One region of the Arthrobacter sp. PL16 genome, then DNA from elsewhere that is predicted to be linked to it. Evidence: riboswitches for the same ligand, from Rfam matches in the RefSeq annotation. Region 1 holds a riboswitch; each other region holds the start of a gene.
What was found. A riboswitch is a leader RNA that binds a small molecule or an ion and turns the genes downstream of it on or off. The one in region 1 is predicted to bind thiamine pyrophosphate.
Positions count from the first base shown of each region.

Region 2: it holds a riboswitch for thiamine pyrophosphate, as region 1 does, so the genes downstream of both, thiD (bifunctional hydroxymethylpyrimidine kinase/phosphomethylpyrimidine kinase) here and RCH21_RS04685 (ECF transporter S component) in region 1, are expected to answer to the same signal.
Region 3: it holds a riboswitch for thiamine pyrophosphate, as region 1 does, so the genes downstream of both, thiO (glycine oxidase ThiO) here and RCH21_RS04685 (ECF transporter S component) in region 1, are expected to answer to the same signal.

Region 1 covers NZ_JAXCIC010000002.1:201,542-211,120, reverse strand. The annotation lists gene RCH21_RS04695 (energy-coupling factor transporter transmembrane component T family protein) at 1-398, opposite strand, end outside; gene RCH21_RS04690 (ABC transporter ATP-binding protein) at 395-1,885, opposite strand; gene RCH21_RS04685 (ECF transporter S component) at 1,882-2,490, opposite strand; TPP riboswitch at 2,552-2,676, opposite strand; gene RCH21_RS04680 (DUF4235 domain-containing protein) at 2,794-3,054, shown strand; gene cycA (D-serine/D-alanine/glycine transporter) at 3,183-4,667, opposite strand; gene RCH21_RS04670 (4a-hydroxytetrahydrobiopterin dehydratase) at 4,856-5,503, shown strand; gene RCH21_RS04665 (FAD-dependent monooxygenase) at 5,506-7,101, shown strand; gene RCH21_RS04660 (carboxylate-amine ligase) at 7,331-8,503, shown strand; gene RCH21_RS04655 (N-acetylglutaminylglutamine amidotransferase) at 8,626-9,579, shown strand, end outside.
Region 2 covers NZ_JAXCIC010000004.1:205,364-214,942, forward strand. The annotation lists gene RCH21_RS10505 (glutamate-5-semialdehyde dehydrogenase) at 1-364, opposite strand, end outside; gene proB (glutamate 5-kinase) at 436-1,566, opposite strand; gene obgE (GTPase ObgE) at 1,563-3,158, opposite strand; gene rpmA (50S ribosomal protein L27) at 3,277-3,537, opposite strand; gene rplU (50S ribosomal protein L21) at 3,595-3,903, opposite strand; gene thiD (bifunctional hydroxymethylpyrimidine kinase/phosphomethylpyrimidine kinase) at 4,123-5,712, opposite strand; TPP riboswitch at 5,704-5,817, opposite strand; gene RCH21_RS10535 (Rne/Rng family ribonuclease) at 5,948-9,331, opposite strand.
Region 3 covers NZ_JAXCIC010000002.1:711,182-720,760, forward strand. The annotation lists gene RCH21_RS07045 (TetR/AcrR family transcriptional regulator) at 1-314, opposite strand, end outside; gene RCH21_RS07050 (NAD(P)-dependent alcohol dehydrogenase) at 511-1,518, shown strand; gene RCH21_RS07055 (DUF4389 domain-containing protein) at 1,656-2,519, shown strand; gene RCH21_RS07060 (DUF2306 domain-containing protein) at 2,578-3,348, shown strand; gene RCH21_RS07065 (RNA polymerase sigma factor) at 3,699-5,006, opposite strand; gene RCH21_RS07070 (YciI family protein) at 5,029-5,388, opposite strand; gene RCH21_RS07075 (thiazole synthase) at 5,592-6,368, opposite strand; gene thiS (sulfur carrier protein ThiS) at 6,373-6,609, opposite strand; gene thiO (glycine oxidase ThiO) at 6,606-7,865, opposite strand; TPP riboswitch at 7,857-7,989, opposite strand; gene thiE (thiamine phosphate synthase) at 8,001-8,735, shown strand; gene RCH21_RS07095 (hypothetical protein) at 9,328-9,579, shown strand, end outside.

The DNA.
Region 1 (9,579 bases):
GTGGGGTCCGTGGTCAGCAGGACGAAGATGCCGGGAAGCGCGAGCGCCAGGCTCCGCAGCCCGACGGCGATGCCCGATGCGACGGAGCCCTCGGTGAAGAGGAACGGCCCGGCATCGACCAGGACACCGCCGCTCTTCTCGGCGAGCAGCGCGGTTCCGTAGGCGCCGACCGCAGCGGCGATGAGGAGTGGCCAGATCCGCCGGGCGAGTCCCCACAGACTGATGCCCAGGAGCGGCATGAGCGCGAGCTCGCAGGCCAGGACAACCGCGGCGCTCACCCAGTCGATACTCACGAGCAGGGCGAGGGTGATGGCGACGGCGGCGAACAGCTTCGACAGGGGATTCGCCCGCAGGAGCGTCCTGCCGGTGAGGACCGGAGTCAGGTAGTCGGTGCTCACGGGGACACCAGCCGTCCCGCTCCACCGGAGACGTGCAGGGTGGCACCCCCCAGGGCCTCGATGAACTCGGCGTCATGGGTCACCGACAGGACGGCCACTCCGTCGTCGATCAGTTCCCGTAGCAGGGTCACGAGCTCCGCCCAGGTCAGGGCATCCTGTCCGAACGTCGGCTCGTCGAGGATGAGGATCCGCGGAGCGGTAGCGAGCATCGTCGCCACGGACAGGCGCCGCTTCTCCCCGCCGGAGAGGGTGAAGGGATTGGCTCCCAGCAGGTGGGTGAGGCGGAGCCGTTCGGCGAGTTCGGCGGTCCGCCCCGGATTCACGGCAGCACCGACCCTCTGCGGGCCGAACTCGAGTTCAGCCAAGACGCTCGCGGTGAGGAACTGGTGCTCGGGCTCCTGGAACACCGTGCCGATGCGCTGCACGAGCTGCGACGAGCGCCAGCGGAACGGATCCGCGCCCGCCGATCCTGCCAGGCTCGGCGACGCCTCCACGCCTCCGGCCCGCGGGCGCAGCAGGCCCCCGAGCGTCAGTGCCGCCGTCGACTTCCCGGCACCATTGGGCCCGGTGATGCTGAGGGCGTGTGCCGCATGGACCGTGAGATCGAGGGGCCCGACGGCAGTGGGACCACGCTTCGTGCGGGCAACGGTGATGTCCGTGGCGGACAGCAGCACTTCGCCGCCTGCGCCCGGCGTGGTCCCACCGACAGCGGGCTGCCAGTCCGGCACCCACACGCCCGCTTCCGCGAGCCGTGTCCGCGTCGCCTCCTGTACCAGCACCGTGGCCGGTGCGCCGTCCGCGAGCACTCCTCCCCCGGCGTCGAGCACGATCACCCGGTCGACGACGTCGGCCCACACCGCAACGCGGTGCTCGACGACGACGAGCGTGGCCCCGGTGCGCTCGAGGACGCGGACGACGGCGTCACGAACCTCGAGGACGCCGTCCGGGTCAAGGTTGGCGGTGGGCTCGTCGAGCAGGAGCAACCCCGGTTCCATGGCAAGGACGGCCGCGAGCGCGAGCCGCTGCTTCTGGCCACCCGACAGTGCGGTGGTCGGATGATCGAGCGGAAGGTCCAGCCCGACGTCGTCGAGCGCCCGTTCCACGCGCTGCCAGATCTCATCCCGGGGTACGGCGAGGTTCTCGGCCGCGAAAGCCACCTCGTCGCCCACCCGTGCGAGGACTACCTGCGTCTCCGGGTCCTGCAGGACGAGGCCTGCGCGGCCCCTCACGGTGGCGGGGTGCGCGCCGTCGAGCAGGAGTTCGCCCTCCTGCTCACCTTCGTCGCTGGACCCGAGTACCCCTGCCAGCGCGTGCAGCACCGTCGACTTCCCTGCACCGGACGCGCCGAGGAGCAGCACGCGCTCGCCCGCCTGGATGTCCAGGTCGAGGTGGCGCGCAGCGAAGGCCTTCCGGCCGGCGTGGCGCCAGCCCCAGCCCCGCGCGCTGACGTGCACGGCTGCCGGGTCCGGTGTGTGGGCTGGTGTCACACGTCCGCCGTACGGCCGGCCGCGAAGGAGGACAGGACGCCGGTTTTGGCAAGCCCGCGCATCGCCAGCCAGGACAGCAGACCAGCGATGACGATGCCCGAGATGGCGGCGAAGACCGTGTACAGGACCTTGAACTCGATGGTCCAGAGTGCGTTGTACATGATGTTCTCGCTGATGGCGAGGGCGAGACCTGCGACGAGGCCGGCGAGCAGCGCCACGGGCAGGTTCCACTTCCGGTACAGGAACAGCAGGAAGACCAGTTCGGCGCCGAGTCCCTGGATGAGCCCGGACACGAGGACGAGGATGCCGAACTGGGTGCCGATGAGGGCCGATACGGCTGCCGCGAGGACCTCGCAGTAGACGGCCGCGCCGGGCTTGCGGATGATCAGACCGCCGAGTACGCCGGCGATGAGCCAGCCGCCGGAGTAGAGACCGGCGAGCGGCGGGAAGGCCGCTGTGAGCAGGCTGATGCCGGAGTAGCCGGCAGACCAGGCGAAGAACAGGACGCCGACGGCGACGGCGATGACCGAGGCCACCACGATGTCGACGACCCGCCACTGGTTGGTCTGCGCAAAGGTGCCCTTGAGTGCGGTAGATGATGCCATGGTGTTTCCTCCTGAGGTACAGGAGGGGATAGTGCCGGCCGCTGCCGAAGCAGCACCCTCGCACTCTGAGAACTCGACTCCCTTCGCCGGTACTAGCCGGATCAGGTTCGAGGGTCTGCGGCGGTCCGCACTCTCAGCGCCCGATCCGGCAGCATGCTGCGGGTCGGCGCTCCCCTGTCGTAAGTTGGTTGAGCGATCCCGATCCTACACCTGTGGCTACCGGCGCCGTGCGCTTCCTCCCTGCGGAGGCCCGTGCTTCGAGGCTAGGGTAGGAGCAGGACTATCGGAGGAGAAGGAGAAACCATGAACGTAGTGTTCAAGCTGCTCGGTGTGGGTATGAGCGTGGGTGCGGGCTTCGTCGGCACCAAGCTCGTCGACTTCCTGTGGCAGAGGATCACGGGCGAGGCGCCGCCGAAGAGCAAGGACGGACTGGAGAACACCCTGCGTTCGGCACTGGTGTTCGCCATCATCTCGGGAGCGGTCAGCACCACCATCCAGGTGCTCACCAACCGCTCCACGCAGAAGGCGATCGACCGCTTTTCGAAAACACGCGACCTCACCTGAGCCGTAGTACCTCGAGGAGGAGCACCCCTGAGGGTGCTCCTCCTTTTTCATGCGCCCGTCGCACTGTTCATGCCGGCGGGCCGCCGGAGGACGGCCCACACAGGGCTGTCCTCCGGCATCCGGCATTGCTAGTGCTGCGCCACCGTCTGCGCGCGCTCGGCCCGCAGGGAGGCGCGGTGCCCTTCGATGCGTGCCTGCTGGAGCGGAGTCCGGCGATTGACGAGCCATGCAGCTCCGAGCAGGACGAACCAGATGGGTGCCACGAACAGTGCGAGTCGCGTGTCATCCGCCTGCGCGAGCGCTACGAGCATGAACAGGAAGAACGCAAGGACCACGTAGGGCATGAACGAGGAGCCGGGCATCTTGAAGGAGGACTGCTCGTGCAATTCCGGCCGGCGACGGCGGAACGCCAGGTAGCTGATCAGGATCATGGACCAGACGAACATCGTCAGGACCGAGGCGACGGACGTGACCACGGTGAAGGCGCCGATCAGGGAGTCGCCCGAATACAGCAGGACCAGGCCGGCCAGCAGGAAGATGCACGAGAAGAGCAGCGCGTTCTGTGGAACTTTGCGCGAGCTCAGTTTGCCGAAGGAGTCCGGTGCGTTGCCGTCCTGGGCGAGCCCGTACACCATGCGCGACGTCGAGTAGATGCCGGAGTTGGCGCTGGAGGCGGCCGAGGTGAGCACGACGAGGTTCACGACGACGGCGGCGATGCCGAGACCGGCGAGCGCGAACATGCCGATGAAGGGACTGTTCGCAGGATCGATGGTGCGCCACGGGTTCACCGCCATGATGACGGTGAGGGCTCCCACGTAGAAGAGGAGGACACGGACGGGAATCGAGTTGATGGCACGCGGCAGCGTCTTCTCCGGATCCTTCGTCTCGGCGGCGGCGGTGCCGACGAGTTCGATGCCCGCGAACGCGAAGATCGCGATCTGGAAGCCGAGGATGAAGCCGAACAGTCCGTGGGGGAACATGCCGCCGTCGTTCCAGATGTTTGCGATGTCGGCGACCGCGCCACCTGGCGAGGTGAAGCGCGTGGCGATCATGACGATGCCCGTGACGATCAGCGCCAAGATGGCGACGACCTTGATGATGGCGAACCAGAACTCGGCCTCGCCGAATGCCTTGACGGTGGGCAGGTTCAGGAGCAGGAGCACCACGGGGGTGGCGAGGGCCGGGATCCAGAGCGGCGTGCCGGGAGCGAGGAGGTCCACGTAGCCGGCGATGGCCACGATATCGGCGACGCCGGTCACGACCCAGAAGAACCAGTAGGACCAGCCTGTGAAGAAGCCGGCCCATGGCCCGAGCAGGTCTCCCGCGAAGTCGCTGAAGGACTTGTACTCGAGGTTCGAGAGCAGGATCTCCCCCATGGCCCGCATGACGAAGAACAGCATGAAGCCGATGATCATGTACACGAAGATGACCGACGGACCGGCGAGCGAGATGGTCTTCCCGGAGCCCATGAAGAGGCCGGTCCCGATCGCTCCGCCGATGGCGAGCAGTTGGATGTGGCGGTTGCTCAGCGCCCGGGTGAGGTGCGGCGACCGATGGGACTCACCGGCGGCGCGGTCCGTCGTGGACGGCGCCTTTGATGCGGATTCAGGCATGGGGAATGGGTTCCTTCAGCGCGCGCAGGAAGGTAGTCGGGCGCGGGCGCGTGGGTTGGAGGACTAGGACAGACCTAAAACCCTGAACGATGGGTCAACGCGAGTCAAATCACAGCTGGGGGCGCGGGAACCACATCCGCCTCCCCTGTGGCCTTTGCACCAGGCCGACGCCGGACGATACTGGCGGCATGAGCATCCTCAGCACCCAGCAGATCCTCGACGCCGGGCTCGGCGACTGGCGCAGGCTCGCCCAGGCACTGCACGCCCGCTTCCTCACACGGGACTTCACCACGGGCCTCGCGCTCGTCTCGGCCATCGGCGAACTCGCCGAGGACGCGAACCACCACCCCGACATCTCCCTGACCTACCCTCATGTGGACGTGAAGCTCCTCAGCCACGATGCCTCGGGGGTGACACAGCGCGACGTCGATCTCGCCCGGCGTATCAGCAACCTCGCCGCCGAGCGCGGCATCACCTCGGACCCGGCGGCACCCGCCGTCGTCGAGCTCGCGCTGGATACCGCGGATGTGGCGGGTATCGGACCGTTCTGGGCAGCATTGCTGACGGGTGACGCGAGCGCGGTCGACGGCGATGATGTCGCGGATCCCACGGGTCGCGTCCCACTCCTGTGGTTCCAGCACACCGATGCACACGAGACGCCGCGACAGCGCTTCCACCTCGATGTCTGGCTTCCCCACGATGCTGCGGACGCGCGCATCGCCGCCGCCGTCGCTGCCGGGGGAACCGTGGTCGACGACGCCGAGGCGCCGTCATTCACGGTCCTCGCCGATGCAGAGGGCAACCGCGCGTGTGTGTGCACCATCCTTGAACGCTGACCATGGAACCGGCAACGAGACCCGCGACGAAGCAGGACGAACGGCATGACGCCGGAAGCATCGACGTCCTGGTGGTAGGAGCCGGCCCCACCGGCCTGATGCTCGCGAACTGGCTGGTGAAGTTGGGCGTCCGGGTAGCGCTGATCGACGGCAAGGACGGCCCAACGGTGGAGTCCCGCGCTCTGGGCGTGCACTCGCGGTCCATGGAGATCTACGACCAGCTCGGCGTCGCGGAGCGGGTGCTGGCCGAGTCCGTGCACGCCGACTCCGTGCGGCCGGGTTTCGGGCGCAGGGCCTTCGCACCGGTCCCGCTGGGCGAGCTCGGCAGGGGGCTGTCCCCCTACCCCGGCATACACATGCTGGAGCAGAGCGCCAATGAGCGGCTCCTCGTCGACAATCTGCTGGCGCTCGGCGGTTCGGTCCGGTGGGGCCACCGGCTCCTATCCCTGGATCAGGATCAGGCGGACGACGGCGTGCTCGCGCACCTCGATGGTCCAGCCGGGCCGTCCTCACTCCGCGCGCGGTTCGTAGTCGGTTGCGACGGCGCGTCGTCGCTTGTCCGGGCCCAGTGCGGCACCGCCTTCGAGGGCACCACGAGCAGGCAGACGTTCTACCTCGTCGACGCGGTGGGAGTGACCGGGCTTCCTCCCGCCTCCGTCAACATCCGCCAGGAAGCGACGGAGTTCCTCCTCGCCTTTCCCATGCGGCCCGACGACGCGGGCAGGAACGGCCAGCGGCTCATCGGTACCGCGGGCGACGACGACACCCCGTCGGTCACCGAGGACTTCGCGCGGCGCCGGATGACCGAGGCGTTCGGCGTCACCTACGAGGACTACCGCTGGTTCTCCAGCTACCGCATCCACCACCGGATCGCCGCGCACTTCCGGATCGGGTCCGTGTTCCTCGCCGGGGACGCCGCGCACGTCCATTCGCCGGTCGGCGCCCAGGGCATGAACACGGGTCTGCAGGACGCCCACAACCTCGCATTCAAGCTCGCCGACGTCGTCGCCGGGCACGCACCCGAGACCCTCCTCAACCGTTACGAGGCGGAACGACGGCCCGTAGCCGTGCGCCTGCTCACGACGACGGACATGGTGTTCCGCGGCCTGACATCCTCTTCCAGGGTCGTGATGGCCGTGCGCAGGTACGTGCCCCGGGTCGTGCTGCCGGTCGCCGTCGCCCTTTTCCCCCGTCTGCCGGTCGGACGGCGCCTCGCCGGGTATCTGGGCCAGGTTCGCATCCACTACTGGATGGACGGTCCGGCCCACGGACGACGCCGGGGTGCCGTCGTCGGGCGCCGCCTGCCGTGGACCGGCGACAATTTCGAGGTGCTCCGTCCTGCGATCTGGCAGGTGCACGTGTACGCCGCGGATCCTGCTGTCCTGGAGAGATCGGAGACGGCAGCGGGGAGTCTCGAACTCCCCTTCCACGCCTTCCCCACCACAGGTGCCACCCGGCTCCGGTCGGGAATGCTGTACCTCGTGCGGCCCGACGGGTTCGTGGCGGCGGCAGCACTGCCCGGGGACGCGGCACAGGTCTTCCGGACCACGCTGGAGCACCAGGCACCCCATCTCCTTCGGGAAGGACGACAACCCTGATTTAGATCGGTACCAGCGCAGGATGCTCCGACCCGGGATCCGCCACCCTTGCCACGGGTGCATTTTGGCGTTGCCCGAAGGTAATCAGCGTGCTTATGGTTGCCGGACGACATCAGGTTCAGCAGCGGCCTGTCGCCAGCCTCAATGAGGAGCCACCGATGGTCACTCTTGTCCACTACATGGCCTGCACAGCATCCCGTCCGTTCTCCCCCGACCAGAAGGCCTCGCGATGAGGACTTTCGGAGTGGAGGAGGAGTTCCTCCTGGTCGATGCGGCGGATGGCGCTCCCCTCCCCCTCGGCCAGGCGGTGTTCGACCTGGGGCTGGACAGCCGCATCACCCGCGAGATCAAGCAGGAGCAGATCGAGACCGGCACCCGACCGCACGACAACGTCCACGACCTCGCCGTCGATGTGGTCCGCTGCAGGGCGATGGCCGACGATGCGGCGGTGCGCGCGGGAGCACGGGCAGCGGCGCTCGCAACCTCGCCACTGCCCGCCCTGCCCGCCTGCACGAACGGCGCGCGCTACGAGGAGATGGACCACCGGTTCGCCATCACCTCGAAGGAACAGCTGACCTGCGGGTGCCACGTGCACGTCAGCGTGGACAACGATGACGAGGCTGTGGCAGTCCTCGACAGGATCCGGGTGTGGCTGCCGGTGCTGATCGCCCTGTCCAGCAACTCTCCGTTCTGGAACGGAACGGACACCGGCTACGCCAGCTACCGGTGGCAGGCATGGAGCCGGTGGCCCATGGCAGGACCATCGGAGATCTTCGGCACGGCGGAGAACTACCATGCGCTGGTCGAGGGTCTCCTCGAGTGCGGCGTTCCGGTCGACCTCGGCCAGATCTACTTCGACGCGCGGCTGAGCCACCATCATCCGACCGTCGAGATACGCGTCGGTGACGTGTGCCTCTATTCCGACGACGCCGTCCTCCTGGCACTGCTGACACGCGGGTTGGTCGAGACGGCCGCGCGTGAGTGGCGGCAGGGCATCCCGCCGCGGCCCATGCCCGCAGCGGTGTTGCGGCTGACATACTGGCGGGCCAGCCGGTTCGGCATGGACGGCAACCTCCTGCATCCGATCAGTGGTCAGCCGCAGGATGCGTCCGCCGTTGCACTCGCGCTCCTCCAGTACGTGCGCCCTGCACTCAGGGACACGGGAGACGCAGAGATCGCCGAGTCACTGCTGCGCCAGCTTCTTGCGCGTGGAACAGGATGCCGTAGGCAGCGGGCCTCCCTGCTGATGCGGGGCAGCCTCAGCGATGTCGTCAGCGACGCCGTGCGCATCACGAACCTGTCCGGAGGAGGCATCGCGGAACGCCATGAAGCAGCGCCGAGGGATGTCCGGCAGCACGCCATGGCCGGTACCGTCGGCTTCGGCCGCAGCAACCGGTCCTGACGTATGGACCAGCATCAGGTGCTCGACCGCTACGGGTCCGGACGGACGGCAGCAGGCATGCAGGCACAGTGCATGCAGTCGCTGGTGGGGACCATCGCACCCAGAGGAAGGATGTGGATCAGATGTGTGGAATTGCCGGAGAGATAGCCTTTCGCAGGCACGCCGCCGATCAGGGCCCCGTCGCGCGGATGGTCGAGGTGATGGACGTCCGCGGACCGGACGGGGAGGGCAGCTGGACGAACGGCTGGGTGGCGCTCGGTCACCGCCGCTTGACGGTGATCGACCTCTCGGACGCAGGTGCGCAGCCCATGCATGATCCGCACCTCGGCCTCACGATCGTCTTCAACGGCTGTATCTACAACTATCCGCAGCTGCGTGCAGAGCTGGGCGGGGAATTCACCTTCTCCTCGACCAGTGACACAGAGGTGATCCTGAAGGCCTACGCACGCTGGGGCGAGGATTTCGTGGACCACCTGGTCGGGATGTTCGCCGTCGCCATCGTCGATGAGCGGCGCAGCTGCGTCGTCCTGGCCCGCGACAGGCTCGGCATCAAACCCCTGTACGTCGCCGAGCTGCCCGGCCGGCTGCGGTTCGCTTCGACCCTGCCGGCCCTCGTCGCCGGTGGCGGGATCGACACCACCATCGACGAGGTGGCCCTTCACCACTATCTGAGCTGGCACTCGATCGTGCCGGCTCCCCGCACCATCCTGCGCGGCGTACGCAAGGTACCGCCGGCGACCGTGAGCGTCATCCACTCCGACGGCAGCCGGTATGACCGGGTGTTCTGGAAACCCGACTACGTGCGCACGGCCGCCACCGAACGGTGGACGGCGGAGGAATGGCAGGATGCCATCCATGCAGCGCTCCGGACCGCGGTCCAGCGACGGCTCGTGTCCGACGTCCCGGTCGGGGTGCTGCTATCGGGCGGCGTCGACTCGAGCCTCATCGTGGCGCTGCTGGCCGAACTCGGCCAGCAGCCTGTGAGTACGTTCAGTATCGGCTTCGACAGTGCCGGCGGGGAGCAGGGCGACGAATTCCAGTATTCAGACCTCGTTGCCTCAACCTACGGAACAGAT
Region 2 (9,579 bases), on a different contig from region 1:
CACGCACCGCCGAGCCGACCGGATCAGGCAACGCCGCCAGCTCTTCGAGCGCCGTGGCCAGGCCCTGCATCCGCTCGGGAGTAAGCGTGAGGCGGTCCAAAATGTAGGCGGAGGTGTTGTTGGCGCGTCCTGCGGCTATATCACGGGCATTCGCCTCGAGGATGGCAGCCTGCCGCTGGACCAGGGCGACGGCGACGGCCTGGAGCACGCGGTCCTTGCGGGAGCGGTTCGCCCGGCCGATCACCCGGGCGGCCGACCGGGATCGGTCGGTGATGTCGTGAATTGCAGCCGTGAGGTCACTGGCTCTGGCGGCTGCGGCTGCGGCATCGGTGTCCGGGGCATCCCCTGTCACTAAATCAGTCATCCTGCGAGTTTAGCGAGCTACCGCGACGCACCCCACTGTTGTCCGGCATGTGAGAGTGCAGCTGACGATTGCTAGAGGACCACCAGATCATTGACGTGGACGATGGAGCGTTCGTATTCCGAGCCGAACTCCCGGGCGATGTCGCCGGTGGACCGCCCCAGCATGCGGGGAAGTTCGACCGAGCTGTAGTTCACGAGTCCGCGGGCCACCACGCGCCCGGTGCGGTCCACCATCTCCACGGGGTCACCCGCCTCGAACGTTCCGGAGATCCGATCGATCCCGGCTGGCAGGAGCGACCGGCCACCTTCACCCACGGCCCGGGCGGCGCCGTCGTCGAGGACGAGGCTCCCGTGGATCCGAGCTAGATGAGCGAGCCAGAGCAGCCGGATGGGTTGCCGCCTGCCGGTCGAGCTGAACCAGGTTCCGACATCGTCGCCCGCCAGGGCTGCTGCCGCGTTGGCCGTCGACGTGACGAGCGCCGGGATCCCCGAGCTCGCGGCGATGGTCGCGGCTTCGACCTTCGTGGCCATGCCGCCTGTGCCTACACCGGCCTTGCCCGGGCTGCCGATGGTGACGTCCTCGAGGTCCGCCGGCGATCTCACCTCGGGAATCCGTAGCGCACCATCCTTGGGCGGTCCGTCGTACAGTGCGTCGACGTCGGAGAGCAGGATCAGGGCGTCGGCCTTCACGAGGTGCGCGACGAGGGCGGCGAGGCGGTCGTTGTCGCCGAACCGGATCTCGTGGCTTGCCACTGTGTCGTTCTCGTTGACGATGGGCACGACGCCGAAATTCAGGAGGCGCTCCATGGCACGGTGGGCGTTGGCATAGTGGGTGCGGCGGATGAGGTCTTCGACCGTCAGCAGCACCTGGCTCACCGTCACACCGTGGGCACCGAAAGCCTCCGTGTAGCGAGCCATGAGGAGTCCCTGACCCACGCTCGCGGCCGCCTGCTGCGAGGAGAGCTGGGTCGGCCGCCGCAGCAGGCCGAGCGGCGCCAGTCCGGCAGCGATCGCGCCGGAGGAAACCAGGATGATCTCGGTTCCGGCGTTCCTCCGATGGGCGAGCACGGTGGACAGTCGTGTCAGTGCCTCCTCGGAGATACCGCCGGACACCGACGTCAGGGAGGACGATCCCACTTTGACGACTATGCGCCTGGCCGTTGCCAGGCCCGAGCGGTTCGTCAGGGTTTCAGCTGCGGTCATTGATTCCTTGACTCTTGATCTTCGGCGTCACCCGGCGAACCTGCCGACACGTGCTTCTTGCGGTCCTGCACCGACTCGGTCCAGACACCGGCCTTGCGGTCCGCTTCGAGGTCCGCCCGGGCAGCAGCCTTGGCGTCCTTGCGCTCCTGGTACTCCTCACGCTTCTGCTCGCGAGTCGGCCGGATGTACTCTGCGAGGCGCAGGTCGCTGCCGCGTGGACCTGCCAGCAGCTCGGCGCCGCCCATCATCGTGGGCTCCCAGTCGAAGACGACGCCGTCGCCCTCGCCGATCACCACGGTGTCGCCGGGTTTCGCGCCCGACTTGAACAGCTGCTCCTCGACACCGAGCTTGGCGAGGCGGTCGGCGAGGTAGCCCACGGCCTCGTCATTGGTGAAGTCGGTCTGCTTGACCCAGCGCTCGGGCTTCTCGCCGAGTACGCGGTAGAGCGGCAGTGCGTCCTTCTCCTCGTTGCGGATGCGGAAGGAGGCAGCGTTGACGCCGCGCGGACGCAGCACGGGGGGCGCTACCACGGGCGGTGCCGTCGCTACCGCCCTGCGGGCATCCTCGACGATCTCCGCCATGGCGAATCCGAGTTGACGGAGGCCCTCGTGGCTGGACGCCGACACCTCGAACACGCGGTAGCCGCGGGACTCGAGCTCGGGACGGACGAAGCCTGCCATGTCCTTGCCGTCGGGGACGTCCACCTTGTTCAGTGCGATCAGGCGGGGCCGCTCGTTGAGCGGGATGACGTCGCCGTCCGGTCCCGCGAAGCTCATGTCCACGGCATACTTCTCGAGCTCGCGCTCGATAATGGCCAGGTCGTTCAGCGGGTCGCGGTCCGCCTCCAGCGCTGCACAGTCGAGGACGTGCACGAGGGCCGCGCAGCGCTCGACGTGGCGCAGGAAGTGGTGCCCGAGACCCTTACCCTCGCTGGCGCCTTCGATGAGGCCCGGGACGTCGGCAATGGTGAAGCGGGTGGACCCGGCCTCGACGACGCCGAGGTTGGGCACGAGCGTGGTGAAGGGGTAGTCGGCGATCTTCGGCCGCGCCGCTGACATGGCAGCGATGAGGCTGGACTTGCCTGCAGACGGGAACCCGACGAGGGCGATGTCCGCGATGGACTTGAGTTCCAGGACGACGTCGCGCTCGTCCCCGGGAATGCCGAGGAGGGCGAAGCCGGGAGCCTTGCGCTTCGCGGAGGACAGCGCAGCATTGCCGAGCCCTCCCTGGCCGCCGGCGGCGGCCACGAATTCGGTGCCCTCGCCAACGAGGTCGGCCAGGACCTCGCCGTCCTTGGTCTTGACGACGGTGCCGTCCGGGACGGACAGGATCAGGGTCTCGCCACTCTTGCCGCCGCGCCAGTCACCCATCCCGTTGCCGCCGTTCGTGGCATGCCGGTGGGGCGCGTGGTGGAAGTCGAGGAGCGTCGTCGTCTGGTGGTCGACGCGAAGGATGACATCGCCGCCGTCGCCGCCGTTACCGCCGTCGGGCCCGCCGAGGGGCTTGAACTTCTCGCGATGGACGGAGACGCAGCCGTGGCCACCAGTGCCTCCGGATACGTGCAGGACTACGCGGTCAACGAAGCTCGCCACGTTGGTCTCCTTCTACAAATGCTTCACTGTGCCGGGTCTGGCCGGCTTAAAAGAAGGTGGGGCGAGCCGTAGAGACTCACCCCACCCGAATGCTTGGTGCACTGTTGCGCAGGCAGAACTACTCTGCTGCCGCGCCTACGATGTTGACGACCTTGCGACCGCGACGGGTACCGAATTCAACGGCACCTGCCTCGAGTGCGAACAGGGTGTCGTCGCCGCCGCGGCCGACATTGGCGCCCGGGTGGAAGTGGGTGCCGCGCTGGCGGACGATGATCTCGCCGGCCTTGACGACCTGGCCACCGAAGCGCTTGACGCCGAGGTACTGTGCGTTCGAATCGCGGCCGTTACGAGTGGAGCTTGCGCCCTTCTTATGTGCCATGAGTTATGCCTGCCTTCGCTGAAGTTTCGTACGTGACCGATCGTGAGTCCAAAGGGACTACGCGATGCCTGTGATTTTGACGCGGGTCAGTTCCGAACGGTGACCCTGGCGCTTCTTGTAGCCGGTCTTGTTCTTGAACTTCTGGATGACAATCTTCGGTCCACGAAGATTCTCGATGATCTCGGCAGTGACGGCGACCTTCTCGAGGTCCTCCGCTGCGGAGGTGATCTTGGCGCCGTCAACCAGAAGGAGGGCGGGAAGCTTGAACGTGCTTCCTGCCTTACCGGTGACGCGGTCAAGGGTAACTAGGTCTCCTACAGAAACCTTTTCTTGGCGGCCGCCTGCGCGGACAATCGCGTACACCACTTGGGAACTCACTTCTCTCGACGATCTGACTTCTGATGAAAAAACTCGGGTGCGTCTCGGCGGCGAGCCGTTGAAGGCTCATGGTGCCGGACCCGCTCTGTGCGACCAGAACACCGCAACCCTGGGGCTGCTCGTGTCCGGTGGACATCCTTCAGGGGAAACCCCATATGGTTGCCGCCGGACATGCCGGTTAACAGGCGGATGCACCGAAGATCCAGATTACGGCAGGACGGCGCCTTCCCGCAAATCCGCGGCGCGGAGCGACCCGGCCCGCATCCGAGAGGACCGGGCTGCGTCGAAGAAGTCCCGCTCGTAGACGGAGGACCAGTGGAACGCCCTCAGCATCGCGGCCCGTTCGGTGGGCGAAGCGCATCTGTGTGCGCGGTCGGCGACACGCTTCGCCTGCGCGGTCGCCTCGGCGAATCCAGGGTCCGCGTAGGTGGCGATCCACTGTGCGTAGGGATGGACACCGTCGGGACCACGCTCCACCCCTTCGTCCCGCACCTGTTCCTGCACGTAGTCCCCCACCACGGCGTAGAGCCAGAAGCAGGGAAGGACCGCGGCCACGAGCTCCGCATAGGAGCCCCGGGCGGCCGTTGCCATGAGGTGGTCGCAGTACGCGCGCGTGACCGGATCCGCCGAACCCTCGCCGAAACGCGTCCCGGCCTCCCTCGTGAGCCACGTCCGGTGCAGCTCCGCCTCGGTCTCCAGGCACGACGTCGCGGCCCGGAGCCAGAACAGCCGCTCGTCGTCAGCGGGCGCAAGGGCCGCTGTCCGGGCGAGGACGCCGGAGTACTCCCGGAGGTACAGGGCGTCCTGCTGCAGATAGTAGGCGAAGTCGGCAGGCCGCAGGCTGCCGTCGGTCAGCCCGGCAACAAAGGGAAGCCCGAGGACGTCCCTGCGGATCGCTGCGGTATCGCGCCACGCGAGGTCGGTGAAGAGCTGGTGATGGCGGGGCTCGGGCATCGAGTGGAAGTGGTGGACCGGGCCGCTGCCACGTCCCACATCCAGGGAACACGAGGACTCGAGCGCACCTTCGAGCCAGAACTTCGCCTCACGCACGGCCTCCGGCCAGTCGGCCGTGACCGCATAGCGCGTGGCGATGGCGGACGAGAGCGAGCATCCCGTCCCGTGTGCATTCTCGGTATCCACCCGCCGGCCGTCGACGACGACCGTCTGCTCTGGTTCACCCGGCCCCTGTGGACCAGGGATGAGGGCGTCGGGGCAGCGTTCGCCGGGAAGGTGCCCGCCCTTCACGAGGACGCGCGTCCCGAGGAGCGCGGCCAGCACCTCACCCTGGTGCAGGGCCTCGGGCCAGGAGGCCGCCGGCTCGGCACCCACGAGGACGGCGAGCTCCGCGATGTTGGGGGTGACGAGGGACGCGCGGGCGGCCAGGTCGACGACGGCCCGCACCGCGTCGTCGTCGAGCAGTCGGGCGCCGCTGGTGGCAACCATCACCGGATCGAGCACGACGACGGCCGGGAGCACGTCGTCGAGCCACTGGGCGACGCAGCGGGCGACGTCAGCGCTACCGAGCATTCCGATCTTCACGGCGTCGAGCGCGACGTCGTCGGAGACGGCGTCGAGTTGCCGGCGCAGGAACTCGACGGGCGGCGTGTGCACGCCCGTGACGCCGAGCGTGTTCTGGGCAGTCAGGGCCGTCACGACCGCCAACGCATAGCCGCCGTTGGCACTGATGCTCTTGATATCCGCCTGGATACCCGCCCCACCGCTGGGGTCCGATCCGGCGATGCTGAGGATGTTGGGGATCCTGGAGCCTGCGCTCCTCGATGTTCGGGCAGCTTCCATGTGTGACATCCCTCCGCTAGGCCTGAGGCGCAGCGCGCCCACTAGATCAGGTTCGACGGGTTTGATCTCAGCCCTGCATCCGGCAGGGCACCCCGTGTCACGGGCCAGCATAGCCCAGCCGCCCTCGGGGTGGAGGCCGCGCACGGGCGCCGCACGCGCGGGAGGGCCGGAGCCCTGGTGGACTCCGGCCCTCCCGACCGTCGTGTCCGGACCTGCCGGTGCGACGGCTGCAGCCCTACAGCTCCGAGGCCGGTACTCCGACGCCGAAGATCAGGGGCTCGGCCGCTGAGGCGTCGGGCGTACGGGCGGGCGCCTGGGCACGTGACACGTGCCGCGTGCCCGACGGTTCGGCGGCGTTGTCGGTGCCCTGCGTCTCGATGGCGGTGTCCGCCGCGCCCTGTGCGCTGCGGGCGACACGACGGCGCGGACGGCGAACCGGAGGCTCGACCGGTCCTGCCGCGGGCACGTTCTGCACCGAGGCCTGCGCCGGCCTCGAATTCCCCGTGCCTGCGGACTCGGCGGGGTGCTGGACAGCATCCTCGGGATGGGAGCCGGATTCAGGGACCGACACCCGATTGAATGCCTCGCTGAGGCTGTCGAGCGTCAGGCGGGTCGACGACGGTGCCTCCGCCTCCTCCTGCACGGCCTGGCGGCGGTTCTCCGCCCGGGGCAGCGTGACCGTCTCACCGTTGATGGTCAGCACGGCTTCCGTCACCTGGATGTCCGCCTGGGCTACCGCATGATCTGCCGGCTCCTCGTGGGCATGATGGGTCGCTGCCGCGATGCTCGCCAGGGCCGCACGCGCAGCCTCCGCCTTCGCGACGCGGTCAGGGCTGTCCGCCACGGGGGCGGGAGGCGGGGTCACGACGTCGTCCTGCTCCTGGCCACCCCGGCCGCGGTTCCGCTTGCGCTCGCTGCGCGAGAGCTTGTCCTGGCGGGACTGCTGCTGGTTGTCCGGCATGGGAGGGGAACCGCGGAATTCCACGGGCTCCATGTGGGTGACGACGCCACGGCCGGCACAGTGCTCGCAGTCCTCGCCGAAGACCTCCAGCAGGCCGGTGCCCATGCGCTTCCGCGTCATCTGGACGAGGCCCAGCGAGGTCACCTCGGCAACCTGGTGCTTGGTCCTGTCCCGTCCGAGGCATTCGACCAGGCGACGCAGGACGAGGTCGCGGTTCGCTTCCAGCACCATGTCGATGAAGTCGATCACGATGATGCCACCGATGTCGCGGAGTCGGAGTTGGCGGACGACCTCCTCTGCTGCCTCGAGGTTGTTCTTGGTGACGGTCTCCTCGAGGTTTCCGCCGCTGCCGGTGAACTTGCCGGTGTTGACGTCGACCACGGTCATGGCCTCGGTCCGGTCGATGACGAGGGAACCGCCCGACGGCAGGAAGACCTTGCGTTCGAGGGCCTTGGAGATCTGCTCGTCGATGCGCGACGCCGTGAAGATGTCCTCCTCACTGGTCCACTTCTCGAGCCTGCCCACGAGATCGGGCGCCACGTACATGACGTAGGCCTCGATGGTGTCCCAGGCGTCCTCACCCGAGACGACGAGCTTGGAGAAGTCTTCGTTGAAGACATCCCGGACCACCTTGATGGTGAGGTCGGGCTCGCCGTAGAGCAGTTCGGGGGCCAGCGTCTTGGTCGAGCCGGCCTTCCGTTCGATCTCCTCCCACTGAGCGCGAAGGCGGTTGATGTCGTGCGTCAGCTCCTCCTCGCTCGCGCCCTCCGCCGCGGTGCGGACGATCACGCCGGCGTTCTCGGGCAGGCGGTCCTTGAGGATGCGCTTGAGGCGGTTGCGCTCGACGTCGGGCAGCTTGCGGGAGATGCCCGTCATGGAACCGCCGGGGACGTACACGAGGTAGCGCCCGGGCAGGGAGATCTGGCTGGTCAGGCGGGCACCCTTGTGTCCCACGGGATCCTTGGTGACCTGCACGAGGACCGGATCACCGGACTTCAGCGCGAGCTCGATGCGACGCGGCTGCCCGTCGAGGCCCGCGGCGTCCCAGTTGACCTCACCGGCGTAGAGGACCGCGTTGCGGCCGCGTCCGATGTCGACGAAGGCCGCTTCCATGCTGGGGAGCACGTTCTGCACCTTACCGACGTACACGTTCCCGATCAGGGAGTCCTGCTGTGTCCTCGAGACGAAATGCTCCGCGAGGATACCGTCCTCGAGCACGCCGATCTGGATCCTGTCGTCGCTCTGGCGGACGATCATCTGGCGGTCCACTGATTCGCGGCGCGCGAGGAACTCGGCCTCGGTGATGACCTGCCGACGCCGGCCCGTGTCCCGGGATTCGCGGCGGCGCTGCTTCTTCGCCTCGAGGCGCGTGGACCCGCGCACGCTGGTCACGCCGTCGGAGGCGGGCTCGTTGGCCTGACGGGGAGCCCGAACACGCGTGACCGTGTTGGGTGGATCGTCGTCCTCGCCACCGGTCAGCTCGAGGTCCTGGTCGCCTCGGCGGCGGCGGCGCCGACGGCGCGACGTCACGCCTGCGGCATCCTCGGGGCCGTTCGTACCCGAGCCCTCGTCGGCGTCGTCCGCCCCGGACGCCGCGGCGTCGCCGGACTGGTTCGAGTTCGACTGGCCCTGGACCGACTGGCCGGCCTCGCCGCGGGTACGGTTCCGCGTGCGGCGGCTGCGGCGCGAACGGGGACCCGAATCCTCGGTCTCCCCTTCTTCCGTCGCCTCGTCCTGCGGTGCGGCGACCCTCACGGACGGGACGGTGACGGTACTGAGATCGGGAGCCTGGAACAGCAGCGACAGCGGTGATTCAGGAATCGCGAAGGGGTCGAAGCGGTTTGCGGCAGAATCTTCCGCGGATTCGTCCGTGGCCTCTCCGGCGGGCTCCTCGGCGGCCTTGTCAGCTGCGTCCGCGGCCGGAGCCGTCACGGCGGCAGGCGTCGACGAGGGTGCGCCGGGGTCGGTTGATGCCGCAGCGGGATCGGGACCTGCTGTGCCGGCTGAATCCTGGGATTCGGCACCCGCGGTCTCGACGGGCTCGGACGCCCGGCGGGTTCGGCTCCGGGTCGATGTCCTGCGTGCGCGAGCGGGCTTCTCCTCGGCCGCAGCGGACGCATCGGCGCTGCCGGCCGGGGCGTCCGTCGCCGTGGTCGAGCTCGCGACGGGGGTGGAATCGACGGGAACCTCGTCGGCCGCGACCGGAGTGGGCTCGACGACGCGGGCCGGCCCGGCCTCGGCCGAAGCAGCACGCCGGCGTGTGCGGGGAGCGCGGACGGCGGCGGGTGCCGTCGTGGACTGCTCTGCTGCTGCGCCGGTGGTGGCTTCGGCGGCTTCCGCCGTGGATCCGGTGCCCGGTTCTACAACCGCCTGTGCATCATCGGATACCGCATCGGTGGTGCCGGCTGTAGCTGGGGCGGTCTCGTCCGTCACGACGACGGGCTTGCGGGCGCGCGTGGCCCTCTTCCGGACGGGTGCAGCAGCAGCGTCGCTATCAGCGGTTGGTTCCGGCGCTTTCGGTGGTGCTCCCGCCGGCGCGCTCGCCGTGCGGCGCTTCCTCGGCGCCTTCGCCGGTGCGGCAGCCACCTGGGGTTCCTGGGTGGGAGCGGCTGCTTCCGCGACGTTCTGTTCGTTTCCCTGCTGTTCTGACTGATCCATGGGTCTCGCTCCAAACCCCTGCGGCACCGGCCACATTCCAGCGCCCGCCAGGGCGGTATGTCGGCCGGCCGCGGGCCCTTCGCCCGGCGGCTGACCGGAAGTCGTTGTCATGTCGTCCGAGGTCACACCGTCAAGGGGGTGCGGAATCACTCGGAGACCAGTGGCGCTTTTCCACCTCAGCCGCCCTTGCGGACGGTGGGTTCCTCCAGCGGATTCCGCCTACTTCCGCCGACGGGGCGGACTCGGTA
Region 3 (9,579 bases), 510 kb from region 1:
AAGCACCCGATCGTGGCGTCAAGATGCTTCAAGGTCGCAGCCCCTGGTGTGGAGCGCATCAGGGCGATCGCCCAGGGGTGCCGGGCGAGGACGGCGCGGGCAGATTCCGCACGCTGCCGCATCGCCGATCTCCAATCGTCCCCGGGGGAGGGCAGGACGATTTCGCTGAAGACGACGTCGACCATTCCATCGATGAGGTCGTCCTTGCTCTTCACGTGATAGTAGAGCGACATCGCCTCGACCCTAAGTTCCTGGGCGAGCTTGCGCATGCTCAGCGATTCCAGGCCACCGGCATCGGCGAGACCCACAGCCACCTGGACTGCCCGATCCCTGGTTACAGGTTGCCTGGAAGCTGCCTTCGACTTCGCTGGTCCCACGACGCTCCTCGGCTCGGACATGCCCATCAGATCCGCATCCAGCGGGATCCCCTAGACGTTACCTTACGCCGTATGGTAACTTCAAATCGCTACCTTACACTGTTAGGTTCATCGATCGATCGAGGCGGAAGCTATGCATTCGAGCACCAGCCCAGTCAGAACGGCCACCGCCATGAAAGCCGTGGTGCAGCACAGGTACGGGACCGCTGACGTCCTCACCTACCAGGACGTCGACAATCCGGTAGTAAACGAGGGCGACGTACTGGTTCGCATCCATGGGGCCGCGATCAACCACGCTGACTGGGTCTACACAAGCGGTCATCCACTTATCGCGCGACTGGCCTTCGGAGTACGCGGTCCGAAGAACATCGTGCGGGGCAAGGACATCGCAGGACGCGTGGAAGCTGTAGGTACAGGCGTTTCCGAGTTCCTCCCGGGCGATGAGGTGTATGGGGAAGTCGAAGCGGGAGGTTTCGCCGAATACGCAGCCGTACCAAGCCATCTGTTGGCGCTGAAGCCGGCGAACCTGACCTTCGAGCAAGCCGCCACGGTTCCTCTATCCGCCCGAACCGCCCTCCAGGGACTAAGAGACGGCGGCAACATCCAACCGGGTCAGAAAGTCCTGATCAACGGTGCTTCAGGTGGCGTCGGCACATTCGCCGTCCAGATCGCCAAAGCCCTCGGCGCAGAGGTCACCGGGGTGTGCAGTGCAGGGAATGCCGCGCTGGTCCGGTCGCTCGGCGCGGACCATGTCATCGACTATTCGCAGGAGAACTTCACGGAGAGCGGACCTCGTTATGACCTGATTCTCGACTCGATCGGGAATCACCCGCTATCCGCGCTTCGGCAGGCACTCACCCCTGAAGGGACACTCGTCCTCTCCAGCGGCACCGGCGGCCAGTTCCTCGGACCCATGAGACGCATCGTGAAGGCGTTGCTCCTGTCCCGGTTCATCCGCCAGAACCTGCGTACGGTCCCCGCGAAGTCGGCCAGGGAGAGCCTGGACGTGCTGCGGGAACTCATCGAAACCGGTCAGGTCACACCGGCCATCGACCGAACGTACCCCTTGAGCGAAGTCCCTGAAGCGATCCGCTACTTCGTCGAGGACCACGCCAGAGCAAAAATCGCCATCACTGTCTGATGGCATCCGCCACCCGCCGCTAGCGCCGGGGTGGCATCAGGTTCCACCCCGGTTCGATCATCGAGAAACCCAGGATCAAGACCATGAGCACTGTCCCGACCAACACTTTTGAACCTTCCCGTCCACAGCCCGAAAGGATGAGTCCGGCCTACATGCTGGTGCTCATCACTGGAGTCCTGCTGGCCGGAGGATCCCTTGGAGTCTTTGCCAACTCCGGCCCAGTCCTCGCCGGCCTTGCCCTACTTGCCGCCGGGCTGGCGCTGATCATCACCGGAGCCGCAGGCCTGGGCCGTGGACTGCTTCCCCCAGCCCACTCTGCGCCCAGCGGAAACGCAGGAGGAATCTACCCCGCTCGACTCGAAGGGCAGTTGGATCCCAATCTCACGAGGTGGATGTGGCTCGTCAAGTGGATCCTGGCCATTCCCCACTACATCGTGCTCGCCTTTCTCGGCATTGCGTTCGTGGTCGTCACAGTCGCGGCAGGGGTGATGATCCTGTTCACGGGCCGCTACCCGGCGTCACTCTTCCAGTTCACGGTAGGCGTCATGCGCTGGAACTGGAGGGTCGCGTTCTACGCCAACGGCGTCCTGGGCACGGACAAGTACCCGCCGTTCACCCTCGCGCACGCCGATTACCCGGCCACCTTCGAGGTGGACTATCCCGAGAAACTTTCCCACTGGAAGGTCCTGATCAAGTCCTGGCTCCTTGCCCTGCCCCATGTGCTCATCGTCGCGGCACTGACCGGCAGCGTATGGGCATCCTCAGCTGATGGAGGCACCAATGGGATGTCGCTGCTGGGCTTGCTGGTGTTCATCACCGCGGTGATCCTGCTGTTCACCGGCGTCTACCGCCTGGGGCTCTTCAACCTGATCATGGGCATCAATCGGTGGGCCTACCGAACGATCACCTACACGGCGCTGATGCGCGACGACTACCCACCCTTCCGGCTGGATCAGGGCCCCCTCGATCCGCCTGCCAAAGCCTTGAGTAGTGCCATCTGATGGACACTTCGCAGGAGCTGACAATCTCCTCGCCGGCCTATCCGACAAAGGACATCCGGTGAAATCCACCAGAAAACCCGTCATCGCACCGCTGCACCCCGCAACCACTCCGAATCCGGGCCCACCTCCGAAACCAGATCGGATGCACTGGGTACGGTGGCTCGTACCCGTCAGCCTGATCTTCCTCAGCCTCGTTCCCGTTCTCGCCGGGTCCGTGCGCCTGACCCAACTGGCGGGAGGCGCGATCACACCAGAGAACGCACGCTTCTTCGACTCTCCGATTCCTGTGCTGCTACACATCCCCACGGTCACCGTCTACCTGCTGCTCGGATCGTTCCAGTTCGTTCCCTCACTGCGCCGGGGTAAGAGGGGCAGGACCAGCTGGCACCGGAGGGCCGGTCGCATCCTCGTTCCCACCGGTTTGCTGGCTGCCCTGTCGGGTCTGTGGATGGCGCTCTTCTATGACCTCCCACCCCATGACGGGCCGCTCCTGCTGGTCCTTCGGCTGATCTTCGGGTCAGCCATGGTCGTGAGCCTCGTCCTGGGATTCCTCGCCGTCCGCCGTCATGATTACGTTCGGCACAGCGAATGGATGACCCGCGCCTACGCCATCGGCATCGCCCAGGGAACCGTCGTCGTCGTGACGATCCCATGGGTTCTCCTCATCGGTCCGGTGGACGAGCTGACCCGCGCGCTTCTCATCGGAGCATCATGGGTCATCAGCGTGGCGGTGGGCGAATACTTCATTCATCGGCGGGCCTTAGCGTCGCCCTGGATGCACCATGCTTCAGCCCTCCCTGTCGAGCCCGAACCGGAGCCCTCTCTCTAGGGGCAGAAACGGACGGACTCATCCAGGTGCCTCAGCTTCGGGACCACCAAAGCTCCTACGCACGGTGGCCCCCGTACTCAGTTCCGGGCCCCACCCCGCCCCTGACGACGACGGCCCTGAGCGGCTGCGCAGTTGAAATCCGAAGGGAGGTGGCATATCGGGTAGGTCATGACCGGTTCGTCGACCGCCGGGCTCCTTACTGCCATGCTCCTTGCCGCACCCCCATGATGCGGGCGCGGGAGAGCGAGGTTACGGGTGCGGTGCTGCGCGGACTCGCTTTTGGTTGTGTCGTGAGGGTGGTCGGACGGTCGGACCGACGCTCGAGTCGCCGGGCGTACTAGTGATCAGACTCAACCCTCGCTGTGGTCCTGAGGTCGGTGGGGCTGCTGGGTCAGCCGCGCGGCCCGCCCAGCGAGATAGCGGCGCTCCGGAAGACTCGCCGTGGCGGCCGCTGCCACGAGGTAGGCCTCGCGGGCGGCCGCCACGTGCCCGGAGAGTTCGAGCAGGTGCGCCCGGACTGCGAGGGGGCGGTGGCTGCGGGCGAGCTGCGGGTCTTTCTCGACCGTACCCAGCACTGCCAATCCCGCGAGGGGTCCCTTGACCATGGCGACGGCGACGGCACGGTTCAGTGTCACGATCGGGCTCGGTGCCACCTGCTCCAGTACTTCGTAGAGGGCCAGGATCTGGGGCCAGTCCGTATCCTCCACCCTCGAGGCTTCGTCGTGGATGGCCGCGATAGCCGCCTGCACCTGGTACGGGCCAATCGGAACCTTGCCCAAGGTACTTGTCAGGAGGAGGACCCCTTCGCGAATCTGGCCGGCATCCCAGAGACTCCGGTCCTGCTCAGAGAGCGGGACGAGGGCGCCGTCGGCCAAGGTGCGGGCGGATCGCCTGGCATCGGTCAGCAGCATAAGGGCAAGCAGGCCACATGTCTCTGCCCGGGCCACGTTCGTCGCCGGAGTTACGCCCAGCAGCAGCCGGGTAAGCCGGATGGCTTCACCGGTGAGGTCTGTCCGTTGCAGGGATCGTCCTGAGCTTGCGGCGTACCCTTCGTTGAAGATGAGGTAGAGAACCTGCTGTACGACGGCGGTCCTCGCCATTGTTTCGGCGGGCGTGGGGACTTCGAAGCGGGCGCCTGCTCGTGTGATGCTGCCCTTTGCCCGGCTGATCCGCTGGGCCATGGTTGCCTCGGGAACCATAAAGGCGCTGGCGATCTGGGCGCAGGTCAGGCCTCCCACGGCCCTCAGCGTCAGGGCAAGTTGTGAGGGCGGTGAAAGGGCGGGATGACAGCATAGATACAGGAGCATCAGGGTGTCATCGGCATCCGGTGTCACCACGTCGTCGCCTGCGCAGGAGTCGGGCGCGCCTCCCTCAGGCTGCCGGGTGGAGAACTGCAGGGTGAAGGTTCCCTCTCGACGGCGCCGGGCGCTTTCGCTTCGCCACTGGTCCACCAGGCGCCGTTGGGCAACGGTCATCAGCCAGTGAAACGGATTATCCGGAAGGCAACCCTGCGCCCATTGGAGGGATGCTTCCAGCAGTGCTTCCTGGACGGCGTCCTCGCAGGCGTCGAACTGGCCGTTGCGGCGGGTGAGCACGCCAAGGACCTGCGGCGCGAGCTTGCGCAGCAGGTCCTCCAGTGGCGGGCTTTCCCGTGTCACGGGGTGGCCGCCCTATCGGTCGTCAGACATCCGGGGGCCCGTCCTGAACAACCCTCAACTCCACCGTGCCGGAATACTTGACGATGCTGGAGCAAATTTCGAGTGCCCTTTCCTCGCTTGCTACATCCACCACCCAGTACCCGATGAGGGATTCCTTGGACTCCGCGTAGGGACCGTCGGTGGCGATCACGCCGTGGTCGGTCTTTCTGACGGTTTTCGCGGTGCTGCCGTCAGCCAGGCCGGCGTTGAAGACCAACTCGCCGGATTCTGTCAGGTCCTTATCGATCTGGATCATGAACCCGATCATCTCCTGAATCCATGCCGGGTCCGCGGTTTGCGTCATGCCTTCGGCTGATCCGAACATCATGATCATGTATTTCATCTTCGACTCCTTGGTTGGGGTTCCGTGGTGCGTACATGAAGAGGTCGGAGCCGGCTGGTCGGTTCTCGACATGCAACCGCACCCATCTTCCGCGCATTCATCTGCGATGGACTCGAAGCACGTCGTTGCGACGTGATCGACCTGTTCCTCGGTCAGGACAAGGCGGTCTCGAACCTGCACTTCCGATGGCGAATCACGCGATGTCAGACGTCGGGGCGGTCCCTGATGGGGGAGGAGGCTTGTGCGTGGGTCCGTCGGGGTATCCGGCCGGCTTGCGAAGCGAGCCTGCCGGCGATGACGGCGTGCTTGAAGGCTGTCGCCATTCTTGTTGGGTCTTGTGCTCTGGTTACTGCTGTGGCGAGCAGAACCGCATCGCAGCCCAGTTCCATGGCGAGGGCGGCGTCGGATGCGGTACCGATCCCTGCATCGAGGACTACCGGAACTGTTGCCCTCGAGGCGATGAGTTCTATGTTGTGGGGGTTGAGGATGCCTAGTCCCGTTCCGATGGGCGATCCCAATGGCATCACGGCTGCTGCTCCGATTTGTTCCAGCCGTCGGGCAAGAACGGGATCGTCGTTGGTGTAGGCGAAGACCTTGAAGCCTTTCCTTACGAGCGTTTCGGTAGCCTCGACAAGTTCCAGCGCATCCGGTAGCAGGGTCTGTTCGTCGGCGATGACTTCCAGTTTTACCCAGTCCGTTGCCAGTGCCTCCCGCGCCATCTCAGCGGTCATGACCGCCTCACGGGCAGTGAAACACCCCGCGGTGTTCGGGAGGATCCGGATCCCTTGCTCATCGAGTAGTTCGAAGAGCGAACTGCCGGCCTCCGCGGTGTAGCGCCGTAGCGCCACGGTTGTCAGTTCCGTCTCCGATGCGGCCAGTGCCGCCCCCAGACCTTCCAGGCTCGGCGCTCCGCCGGTCCCCATGATCAGCCGCGAGGTAAAGGCAACCCCGTCGATCTCTAACGCGTCGTTGTCAGGCATCGTCTCATCCTCCCTGGACGGCGGTCAGAACTTCGATGTCGTCACCGTCGTTGATGGTTACTCCGGCCCACCGGTGACGGGGTACGACCTCGGCGTTGACCGCGACCGCTACCCCCAGTCGCCGCTCATCCAGGGGCTGCCCGGTATCGCTCAGTTCCCGCCCGGTGATTTCGGCGACCAGATGCTTGAGGGTGGAAACCGGCACAGTGTCCCGGGCCCGCCCATTCAGTGTGTAGCTCATGTGGTGGTCCTTACCGTTGCAGGGGAACTGTTGTGGCGCGAAGCCCTGTGCCGAGAGTTTTCAGGCACGTGCACTGAAGAGCTGAACCGGCCGGGCCGAAATCGCTTGATGTCGGTCTGCGGTGTTTTCCGGGTGATCAGGTCAGCGCAGAGGTGAGCAGTAATCGGTGCCAGTAGTACTCCGTGTCGGAAGAAGCCGGTGGCGATAACAAGCCCGCGCACGTCGGAACCGTCCGGGTTCGTGCACCGGCCGAGCAGAGGTGCATTGTCTGGGGTCCCGGGTCGGGGCCGGCAGAGGGCTTCCAGCAGTTCCAGCTCCGCGACGGCGGGGATCAGCACCTGCGCATCCCGTAACAGCTCATACACACCGCCGGCAGAGAGACCGGCGGACCCGTTTTCGCGTTGAGTGGCGCCGATCACCACCGTCCCGTCCTGCCGAGGCACCACATAGACAGGTGAGCCGCGGACCAGTCCGCGGACCGTCGAGGTTACGAGCGGTCTGAGATGTTCGGGAACGCGCATTCGGAGGATGTCCCCGTACACCGGGCGCAAGGGTAGCCGTAGCCCCGCCGGTAGGCCGGCGATGTCCTTCGTGCCGATTCCGTTGGCCAGGATGACCTCATCCGCGTTGATCCGCTCTCCGTCCTCCAGCAGCACACCGGTTACAGCAGTGGAGTCAGCAGCATCGCCGTGGATGACCGCGGAAACTGGAACCGGCACCGAGCGCACCGATGGGTTCTTTGCCAATGCTGCTTGAAGGGCTGCAGCCAGTGCCCGGGGATCCACCTGATGATCCCCGGGAACCAGGCATGCGCCGGTCAGTTGCGGACCCAGCAGCGGCTCCAAACGCCGCGCCCGGCCGGTCGTGAGTTCCTCGACCTCGAGCCCAAGGCCCACCTGCACGGAGCACAGGTCGGTCAGGGCCCGCCGGTCCGCTGCGTCTATGGCCACGATCAGTGTCGGTGTCCGCTGGTAACCGGTTCCGACACCGGAAGCAGTTTCCAACTCTTTGGTGAATTCTTGGTAGATCCGGGCTGAGGGCAGGGTCAGGTCCAGTAGGGATTCCTCCTGGTAATGAAGCTCACTGACGGGGGCCAGCATCCCGGCTGCAGCATGGGTCGCTCCGGAAGCGGGCGCGGGATCTACCAGGGTGACCCGGTGGCCGCGGCGGCTGGCCTCCCAGCCGATGGCCAATCCGACGATGCCCGCACCGACGACGACGGTATGGCAGGTGCGGTCCGGGTTCTTCAGAGTCACAGGGGTCCTTCCTACGCCGGGATCAACCGGTTCAGGTTCATACGGTCGGCGTCGGACGCCCTCTCAGCCCTGATGAGGTCAGCGTGGTGCTACTGCCGAAACTCGGGCTCCCGTGGAGCCATTAGTCTAAGGCGCATGGCTTCCAATGCGGGTATGGCTCCCTTCCTGTCGAATCCGTCGGATGGTGGAGCGTCGTCCACGAGCAATACGGCAGCCCTGTACAGGCAGAGACTTGCCAGTGCGCAGCTGTATCTGTGCACTGATTCGCGGAAAGGAAAAGGCGACTTCGCCGATTTCGTCGACGCCGCATACAGAGGAGGCGTGGACATCATCCAACTCCGTGACAAGAACATCGAGGCAGCCGAGGAACTTGCCTGCTTGGATGTTCTCAGCGCAGCTGCGCAACGGCACGGCAAACTATTCTCGGCCAATGACAGGGCCGATATCGCCCTTCTCAGTGGCGCGCACGTCTTACATGTGGGGCAGGACGATGTATCCCTACCTGCCGCGCGGCACCTGATGGGCCCCCATCCAGTGATCGGTCTCTCCACCCACACTCCGGCCCACGTCGACGCTGCCATGGCCATCGACGAACTGGACTACTTCTGCGCCGGTCCTGTCTGGGCCACCCCCACAAAGCCCGGACGTGCTGCCGCGGGGCTCGAACTAGTGGATTACGCAGCAGCACGCACGACCGAAACCGGCTCTCAGCGTGCCTGGTTTGCCATCGGCGGAATAGATCACGCCACCATCGGCCACGTCATCGAAGCAGGAGCCCGCCGAGTCGTCGTCGTACGAGCCATCACAGAAGCCAATGACCCGTGCTCCGCGGCTGAATCCCTCAAATCAGCGCTTCCGCCGCTTTCTTAGACCCAGGAAATCAGCGCTTCCGCCGCTTTCTTAGACCCAGGAAATCAGCGCTTCCGCCCCTGTCTTAGACCCAGGCACGGAACCCCCTGCCACCAGAGCGGCTTAGCGGGGGCCCGGGACCCTAGCCCGTATGGAGCAGGCCTTCAGGGCACAGGTGTTCGAGTGGCGCGGACCGGCGACGGTCACATGGTTGCGGTAGCGATGCGAATAGCTCCGCGCGGAGGTCGAGCGGCCAACGGCGGCGGCTCGACAATGTGACACCACGAGCTTCGACAGCTCGAATGAGCACGGCGAGGGATCTCCAGGGACTGTTGTGCAGCCGTGCCCTCTGCGTCGCACTGTGAACGGTGATGACGACGCGTTGCCTGTATGCCTTACGCCGGGTTACCCGAGATTTCGCGCTGTGTAGCCAGGTGCGCCACCGCGTCCGCTGACGACGCAGCGGGGTCTCCTGTTGCCCAGGATGTCCCGGCATTGCGTGTGGTTTCGCGCTGTTTCAGGTGTCTTCTGCCGGTGATCGTTCTCTGCTCTAGTGGGTTCCACGAGCCAGCCGGCCCGGATCCAGGCCTGATCTGCAGAAAGATCCACCATCATGAAAGATCGATTCCTGCCCGCACGAACTATCCCCGCCGCAGGCGTGGCAGCTGCCATGGCAGTCTCACTGGTGCTGTCCGGTTGTGGGGGTGCTGCAACGGCGCGGTCGGCCGGGATCGATGCCAGCGCTGAAGTGAAAACCGTTCGCTACCAGGGTTCGCCGAATACCGTTGCCCTCTTGGAAGTGGCCGAGGAGCTTGGATATCTGGAGGACGTGAAGCTCGAGTGGGTGAGTAACACCACGAGCGGG